DNA from 2 places in the Ancylobacter sp. FA202 genome. Region 2 is predicted to be linked to the other one. Evidence: predicted binding sites of a transcription regulator. Region 2 holds the regulator's gene; the other holds the start of a gene.
The links. Region 2 encodes LexA, which represses DNA repair genes until DNA is damaged. Its sites were predicted from a motif close to TGTTCNNNNTGTGTTCNG; they were not measured.

Region 1 (3,407 bases), 200 kb from region 2:
TGTCCGGTCGCACCACGAGCCGGTCCACAACCACGTCAAGGTCGTGCTTGAACTTCTTGTCGAGCGCCGGGGCGTCAGCGATCTCGTGGAACTCGCCGTCGATCTTGACCCGCTGGAAGCCCTTCTTCTGGAATTCGGCGAGTTCCTTGCGGTATTCGCCCTTGCGTCCGCGCACCACGGGCGCAAGCAGAAAGAGGCGGGTCTTGTCGGGCAAGGCCAGCACGCGATCGACCATCTGGCTCACCGTCTGGCTCTCGATCGGCAGGCCGGTAGCGGGCGAGTAGGGCACACCCACCCGCGCCCAGAGCAGGCGCATATAGTCGTAGATCTCGGTCACCGTGCCGACAGTCGAGCGCGGATTCTTCGAGGTGGTCTTCTGCTCGATGGAGATGGCCGGGGAGAGACCGTCGATCTGGTCGACGTCCGGCTTCTGCATCATTTCAAGGAACTGGCGGGCATAGGCCGAGAGGCTCTCGACATAGCGGCGCTGGCCCTCAGCATAGATGGTGTCGAACGCCAGCGAAGATTTCCCCGAGCCGGACAGGCCGGTGAAGACCACCAGGCTGTCGCGCGGGATTTCGAGGTCGACATTCTTGAGATTGTGCTCACGCGCGCCGCGGATCGCAATCGTGCGAGCATCGCGGCGCGGGATATCCACGCGGTCCTTCATTCCAACTCTTCTCGCCGGTTCATCTACGGGCAGCTACGCCAACCTTGAACATGTCCGGTGAAAGCCGGTTCACCGGAAGTGCTCCAGGTTTTGCTTTTACGCATTTTCTTCACGCGAACCGAAACGCACTTCGCTCGAAAATGCTCTAGTCGCGTCCAGGGCGGCGCCATCCCGAGAAGAGGACCGCACGGCGAGGGGTCAGCCCCCCACGCTGTTGAGCACAGCCGAGAGGCCGGCCGCCAGCACCATCCCACCGGCTACGGCCAAAATGGCACGTCGGATCAACGCCTGACGGGCGTCCTCAGCACGGATGGCAATAGCGCGGGCGCGCGAGCGGCGGGGAATATGGGTCATGATGGGACAGGCTCCCTCTGAGAACACAGGGTAAACATAGTCCGGCTCCGGCACTTCGCAATGTCCGACTCGACGACTTGCGACAGCTTAGTCTTAATGTTAGGAACATACCAAGAACATTTTAATACGCTGAACCTGTGTCGCGGGCAGCCGCAAAATGGTGGACAAAGCGACGGCTCGGTACGCAAGCGGGGCGCGGTGCCCGGCCGTTTGGTTTAGGATGCGCTCCCTTTCAAGAGCGCGCGCATGTCGGGCGTCCGGCAGTTTCGGAGGACAAGATGGCGGGCAGCGTCAATAAAGTGATCCTGATCGGCAATCTCGGCCGCGATCCGGAAGTGCGTACGTTCCAGAACGGCGGACGGGTGTGCAATCTGCGCATCGCCACCTCGGAAACCTGGCGCGACAAGGCCACCGGCGAGCGCAAGGAGCGCACCGAATGGCACAGCGTGGTGATCTTCAACGAGAACCTGCTGCGCGTGGCCGAGCAATATCTGCGCAAGGGAACCAAGGTCTACATCGAGGGCCAGCTTGAAACGCGCAGGGCCAGCGACCAGTCCGGCGGCCCGGAGCGCTATTTCACCGAGGTCGTGCTGCGCCAGTTCCGCGGCGAACTCACCATTCTCGACAGCCGCGGCGGCGGCGGTTCCGAGGGCGGCGGCGATGACTACAGCGCGGGCGGCGGCAGCGATTTCGGCTCGGGCGGCGGCTATGGTGGTGGTGCGGGCGGCAGTTCGAGTGGCGGGCGCTCCTTCGGCGGCGAGCGCAAGCCTGCGCCCGTCAGCGGTGGCGCGGGTGGCGGTGGCGGCAAGTTCGGCGGCGGGTCGGGCGGCGGCGACCTCGACGACGAGATCCCGTTCTGACGGCTAGGCGCTAGGGGAGAGTTCCTGCCCGCCTCAGGTCAGGAACGACGCCCGTATTCCGTCGATCACGAACTGCACGGCCAGTGCCGCCAGCACGATGCCGAGCAGGCGTGACAAGATCACATTGCCAGTGACGCCGAGCGCCTTGTCCATGCGCTCGGCAGCGAGGAAAACGGCGAGGCAACTGCCAATCACCAGCGCGGTGATGACAAAGAGCAACGCCAACAACCTCAGATCGCCCCGCGCCTCGCCCGCCAGCAGCAGCATGGCGGTGATGGCACCGGGGCCCGCCATCAATGGGATGGCGAGCGGGAACACCGCGAGCGTACGCAGCAGTTTGTCGCGCTGCGCGACTTCCGAGGGGTCGAATTTGCGCTCAGTGCGGCGACCGAACACCATCTCGAACGAGATCGCAAACAGGAGCAGCCCGCCGGCGATGCGGAAGGCGGGCAGGGTGATGCCCAGCGCCGCCAGCAGCGGCGCACCAACGAGCCCGAAGGCCACCAATATGGCCAAGGCGATGGCAGCCGACCGCAGCGCCACCAGCCGCCGCTCGGCGCTTGTCAGGTCCGACGTCACCGCCAGGAACAGCGGCGCGAGGCCGATCGGATCGATCACCACCAGCATGGTGACGATCGCCGAGAACACATAGTCCAGCATGGCGCCCTCTGCTGTTCCGGCCACCCGCCACCGGTCAACCCCCCACCCACGCCGTCGGGGTGCGGTACCGCATTATAAGATCGCCTGCACGAGGCGCTGCCAAGGGGCGGCCTCGGCTGGTGAACGCATCTCCCCGCCACGCTTGTGCCACGTTCCGGCAACGCTGCGAAAATGCGACTGTAAGTTTCTGACATATAAGCATTTTTCGCGACGATGAAAAATCCGACTTGCTGGCCTTTCGGAGCGGAATCGGCTAAACAGACAAACATGTTCCGCAACCACGGAAAGACGATTCCTTGTCCGATTCCGATACTTTGAATCCGGAGGGCGGCGGTCCTTCGGACATCCGGCCCGTCTCCATCACCGATGAGCTCTCGCGCAGCTATCTCGATTACGCGATGAGCGTCATTGTTTCGCGCGCGCTTCCCGATGTGCGCGACGGCCTAAAGCCGGTGCATCGCCGCATTCTGTTCTCGATGCGCGAGAACAACTACACGCCCGAGCGGCCCTACAACAAATCCGCCCGCGTCACCGGCGACACGATGGGCCGGTACCATCCGCACGGCAACCAGGCGATCTACGACGCGCTGGTGCGGCTGGCGCAGGACTTCTCGATGCGCCTGCCGCTGATCGACGGTCAGGGCAATTTCGGTTCCGTCGACGGCGATCCCCCGGCCGCCGAACGCTATACCGAGGTGCGCCTCGCCAAGCCGGCGATGACCCTGCTGGACGACCTCGACAAGGACACGGTCGACTTCCAGGCCAATTATGACGGCCGCGAGCAGGAGCCGACGGTTCTCCCGGCCCGCTACCCCAATTTGCTGGTCAACGGCGCCGGCGGCATCGCCGTCGGCATGGCCACC
Region 2 (3,407 bases):
TACAGGACAGTTCCATGCTGCGCAACCTCGCCCGCGCCGACATTCTTCTCGTCCGCCGCCCGCATGCCCCGGCGGCCGAAGCCGGTGAGATGTGCGAGATTCTGCGGCTGGAGGATTGACGCCGCCACCGCGCGCCTGTGTGCTCAGGCCTTCGCCAGCGAGATGAGGGGCCGCGCATGGACATCGATCTTCCCGAAGTGGTGGCCGAGGTCCGCGCCGCCTTCGAGCGTTATGAGCGGGCGCTGGTCGGCAATGATGTCGCCGCGCTCGACGCGCTGTTCTGGGACGATGCCCGCACGATCCGCTATGGCGGCGGTGAGAATCTCTATGGCATCGAGGCCATCCGTGCCTTTCGCGCCGCCCGCTCACCCGCCGGGCTGGAGCGCACGCTGGAAGGCACGGTCATCACCACCTATGGCCGCGACATGGCGGTAGCCTCCACCTTGTTTCGGCGTGCGGCGGGTCGCATCGGCCGGCAGATGCAGACATGGATGCGGACCCCGCAGGGCTGGAAGGTCGCCGCCGCGCATGTCAGCGTGATCGACGATCCCCTCTGAGCTCTTGGTGAAGCCCGGTGCGACGGCTAAAGATGCCAGTGGTCGCCCGGCGTTCGGGCGCTTCTGTCTGTCGTGTGTTTGCTCATGTCGGTGCTGCCCGTCCGCCTGCCCCTTGATCGGCCAACCACCGGCGCCCGCACCAATGGCGCTCGCCCCTTGCGCGTGACGCGGGCCGAGGAGTTGCGCATGCAATTGGCCGACGAGATTACCCGCGGTGCGCTGCCGCCCGGCACGGCACTGGACGAGACCGCCCTCGCCTCCCGCTTCGGCGTGTCGCGCACCCCCGTGCGCGAAGCGCTGCGCGAGCTGGCCGCCTCGGGCCTGGTGGATGCCCGCCCGCATCGCGGCGCCGTGGTGGCGCGCCCGAGCGTCGCGCGGCTGCAGAACATGTTCGAGGTGATGGCCGAGCTGGAAGCGCTCTGCGCCGGAATTAGTGCGCTCAATATGACGCCGCCGGAGCGGCAGCAGCTGGAGCGTCTGCATTTCGGCATGGGCGAACTCATGCGACTGGGCGACTTTGCGGCCTATCGCGAGGCCAATGAACAGTTCCACACCTCGATCTATGCCGGCAGCCATAATGACTATCTGATCGAGCTGACGCTGGGCACGCGCCGCCGGCTCTCGCCTTTCCGCCGAGCCCAGTTCCGCGCGCTGGGGCGGCTGGCGCTCTCGCATGCCGAACATGACCGGGTGACCACCGCCATCCTGCGCGGCGATCGCGACGGCGCCGCCACAGCCATGCGCGACCATATCGCCATCGTGCACGACGCCTATGAGCAATACGCCCAGACGCTTTGACCGCGCTCTGCGACCTGGCTGGCCTACCGCAACGGCGGCACATTGCGCCGCCTTGGCCGCCCGCCCGCCGCTCCCGGCGTCCACCATTCGCCATCGCCAGCGTGATTGTGGCGGGCCGGCGGGCGTTTAGGCTCCCTTTACCCATTGTGGAACACAATAAGAACGGCTAGTCTTTGTTCGTGATTTGTTTCGTTTCGGCATCGGCCGGCAGACGGGGTTCTCTTGATGCTCACCCGCAAACAGCATGAGCTGCTTCTGTTCATCAATGAACGCCTCCAGCAGGACGGCGTGCCGCCTTCGTTCGAGGAAATGAAGGAGGCGCTGGACCTGCGCTCGAAGTCTGGCATCCACCGGCTGATCACCGCATTGGAAGAGCGCGGCTTCATCCGCCGCCTGCCAAACCGGGCGCGCGCGCTGGAAGTTGTCCGCCTGCCGGAGGACGCGCAGCCCGCGAAGCCTGTCCGCAGCTTCTCCCCCAATGTCATCGAGGGCAATCTCGGCAAGGTGCGCCCCGCGTCGGACGACGATGGCGACCGCCGCGTCGTATCGATCCCGGTCATGGGCCGTATCGCCGCCGGCACGCCGATTTCCGCCATCCAGTCGCGCGACCACACCATCGGCATGCCACCGGAAATGCTGTCGGGCGGCGAACATTACGCGCTGGAAGTGCGCGGCGATTCGATGATCGAGGCCGGCATTCTCGATGGCGATCTGGCGCTGATCCGCAAATGCGACGCCGCCATCACCGGCGAGATCGTCGTCGCGCTGATCGATGACGAGGAAGCCACACTCAAGCGCCTGCGCCGCAAGGGCGCCTCAGTGGCGCTTGAGGCCGCCAACCCGGCCTATGAGACACGCATTTTCGGCCCGGATAGGGTTCGCATCCAGGGCAAGCTGGTCGGGCTGTTCCGCCGCTACTGAGGATCGTCGGCGGCAGCCGGCTCTATCTCGGACGAGGAGAAAAGCGGCGCGTCGATCGCCTGGGCGGGGCCAGAGATGGCAGGCGGCGACGTAGCGGCCGGCTTGGTTGCGTTTTTACTCGGAGGCGAGCCGCGGGCATCCCCGCCGCGCTCCGGCTCTGGAGGTGGCGGAGATGGGACTTTCGGCTCCCAGGGCCGCGTTCCCTGCGCCGGGCGCGCGCTGGCGAGAGCAAGGCTGCCATCCGGCATCAGTGTGCCGGCGACTCCGCCGATGGCCGTGCGCACGTCGCGGTGGATCACCGTCGCCGCGCAGTCGAGAGGCGGCGCGTAGGGCGTCACCAGCACAGCCGCCAGGCGGCAATCATCTTCCAGCGAATCTCGGTCGCGCGACACCGCCACCAGCCGCCCATCCGGCAGGGGAAGCGTGCAACCAAGCGGATCGCAGGCCGCGGCGGCGGTCAGGTCACTCGCGCCGAAGCGCGCCCGCTGCCCGTCCGCGCTCAACCACTGCTCAACCGCAAAGCGCCCGCCGATTCCGGTGTCGCGGTCGCCCATGAAGGCGAGAGTGCCATCCCTGCCACGCACCGCCACCGTGCGCGCCTCGGCATCGACCAGCAGGTCGGGACGCGGCGCCGTCGCCGCCGTGGCGATGCCGGCGAGCGCCAGCAGCGGCGCGAGACCAACCAGCCTTGTGCGCGCGAGGCACAGCACCATCAATCCGAGGCTGATCAGCACCAGGCTGGCCATCGGCATGGCTGGCACGCCGCGATCGGCGCCGGGCAGCGCCGCGACCAGATCGGAGATGTCCCGCATGCGGGCGAGGCCCCAGCCCATCAGCCGCCAGGCCGGATCGTCCCAGCCAAACGGCATCAGGATCGAGCCGGCGAGCCCCGCCGGCATGACGACGAACGACACGACCGGCATGGCGCCGAGATTGGCCAGCAGGCTCAGCGGCGCCAGGCGCTGAAAGTGATAGGCGGCATAGGGTGCTGTCGCCAGACCTGCCGCCAGCGACGCCAGCACCAGTGCCGCGATATAGCGCCCCGGCAGCCCGAGCCAGCGGCCGGCCTTCTCGGAGGGAAGGGTGATGAGGAAGCCGAAACGCTCATAGGCCGCGATCAGCCCGAGCGTG

Region 1: a site for LexA is predicted at 1,126-1,143, ahead of ssb (single-stranded DNA-binding protein). Genes of this name have one in related genera too.

The regions. Positions count from the first base shown of each region.
Region 1 covers NZ_KB904818.1:4,559,395-4,562,801, forward strand. Annotated here, with positions in the region: gene uvrA (excinuclease ABC subunit UvrA) at 1-670, opposite strand, end outside; gene A3M1_RS26790 (hypothetical protein) at 869-1,024, opposite strand; gene ssb (single-stranded DNA-binding protein) at 1,303-1,884, shown strand; gene A3M1_RS0121225 (MarC family protein) at 1,918-2,544, opposite strand; gene gyrA (DNA gyrase subunit A) at 2,841-3,407, shown strand, end outside.
Region 2 covers NZ_KB904818.1:4,756,883-4,760,289, forward strand. Annotated here, with positions in the region: gene glp (gephyrin-like molybdotransferase Glp) at 1-119, shown strand, start outside; gene hpxZ (oxalurate catabolism protein HpxZ) at 177-557, shown strand; gene A3M1_RS0122175 (GntR family transcriptional regulator) at 642-1,355, shown strand; gene lexA (transcriptional repressor LexA) at 1,581-2,276, shown strand; gene A3M1_RS0122185 (ComEC/Rec2 family competence protein) at 2,270-3,407, opposite strand, start outside.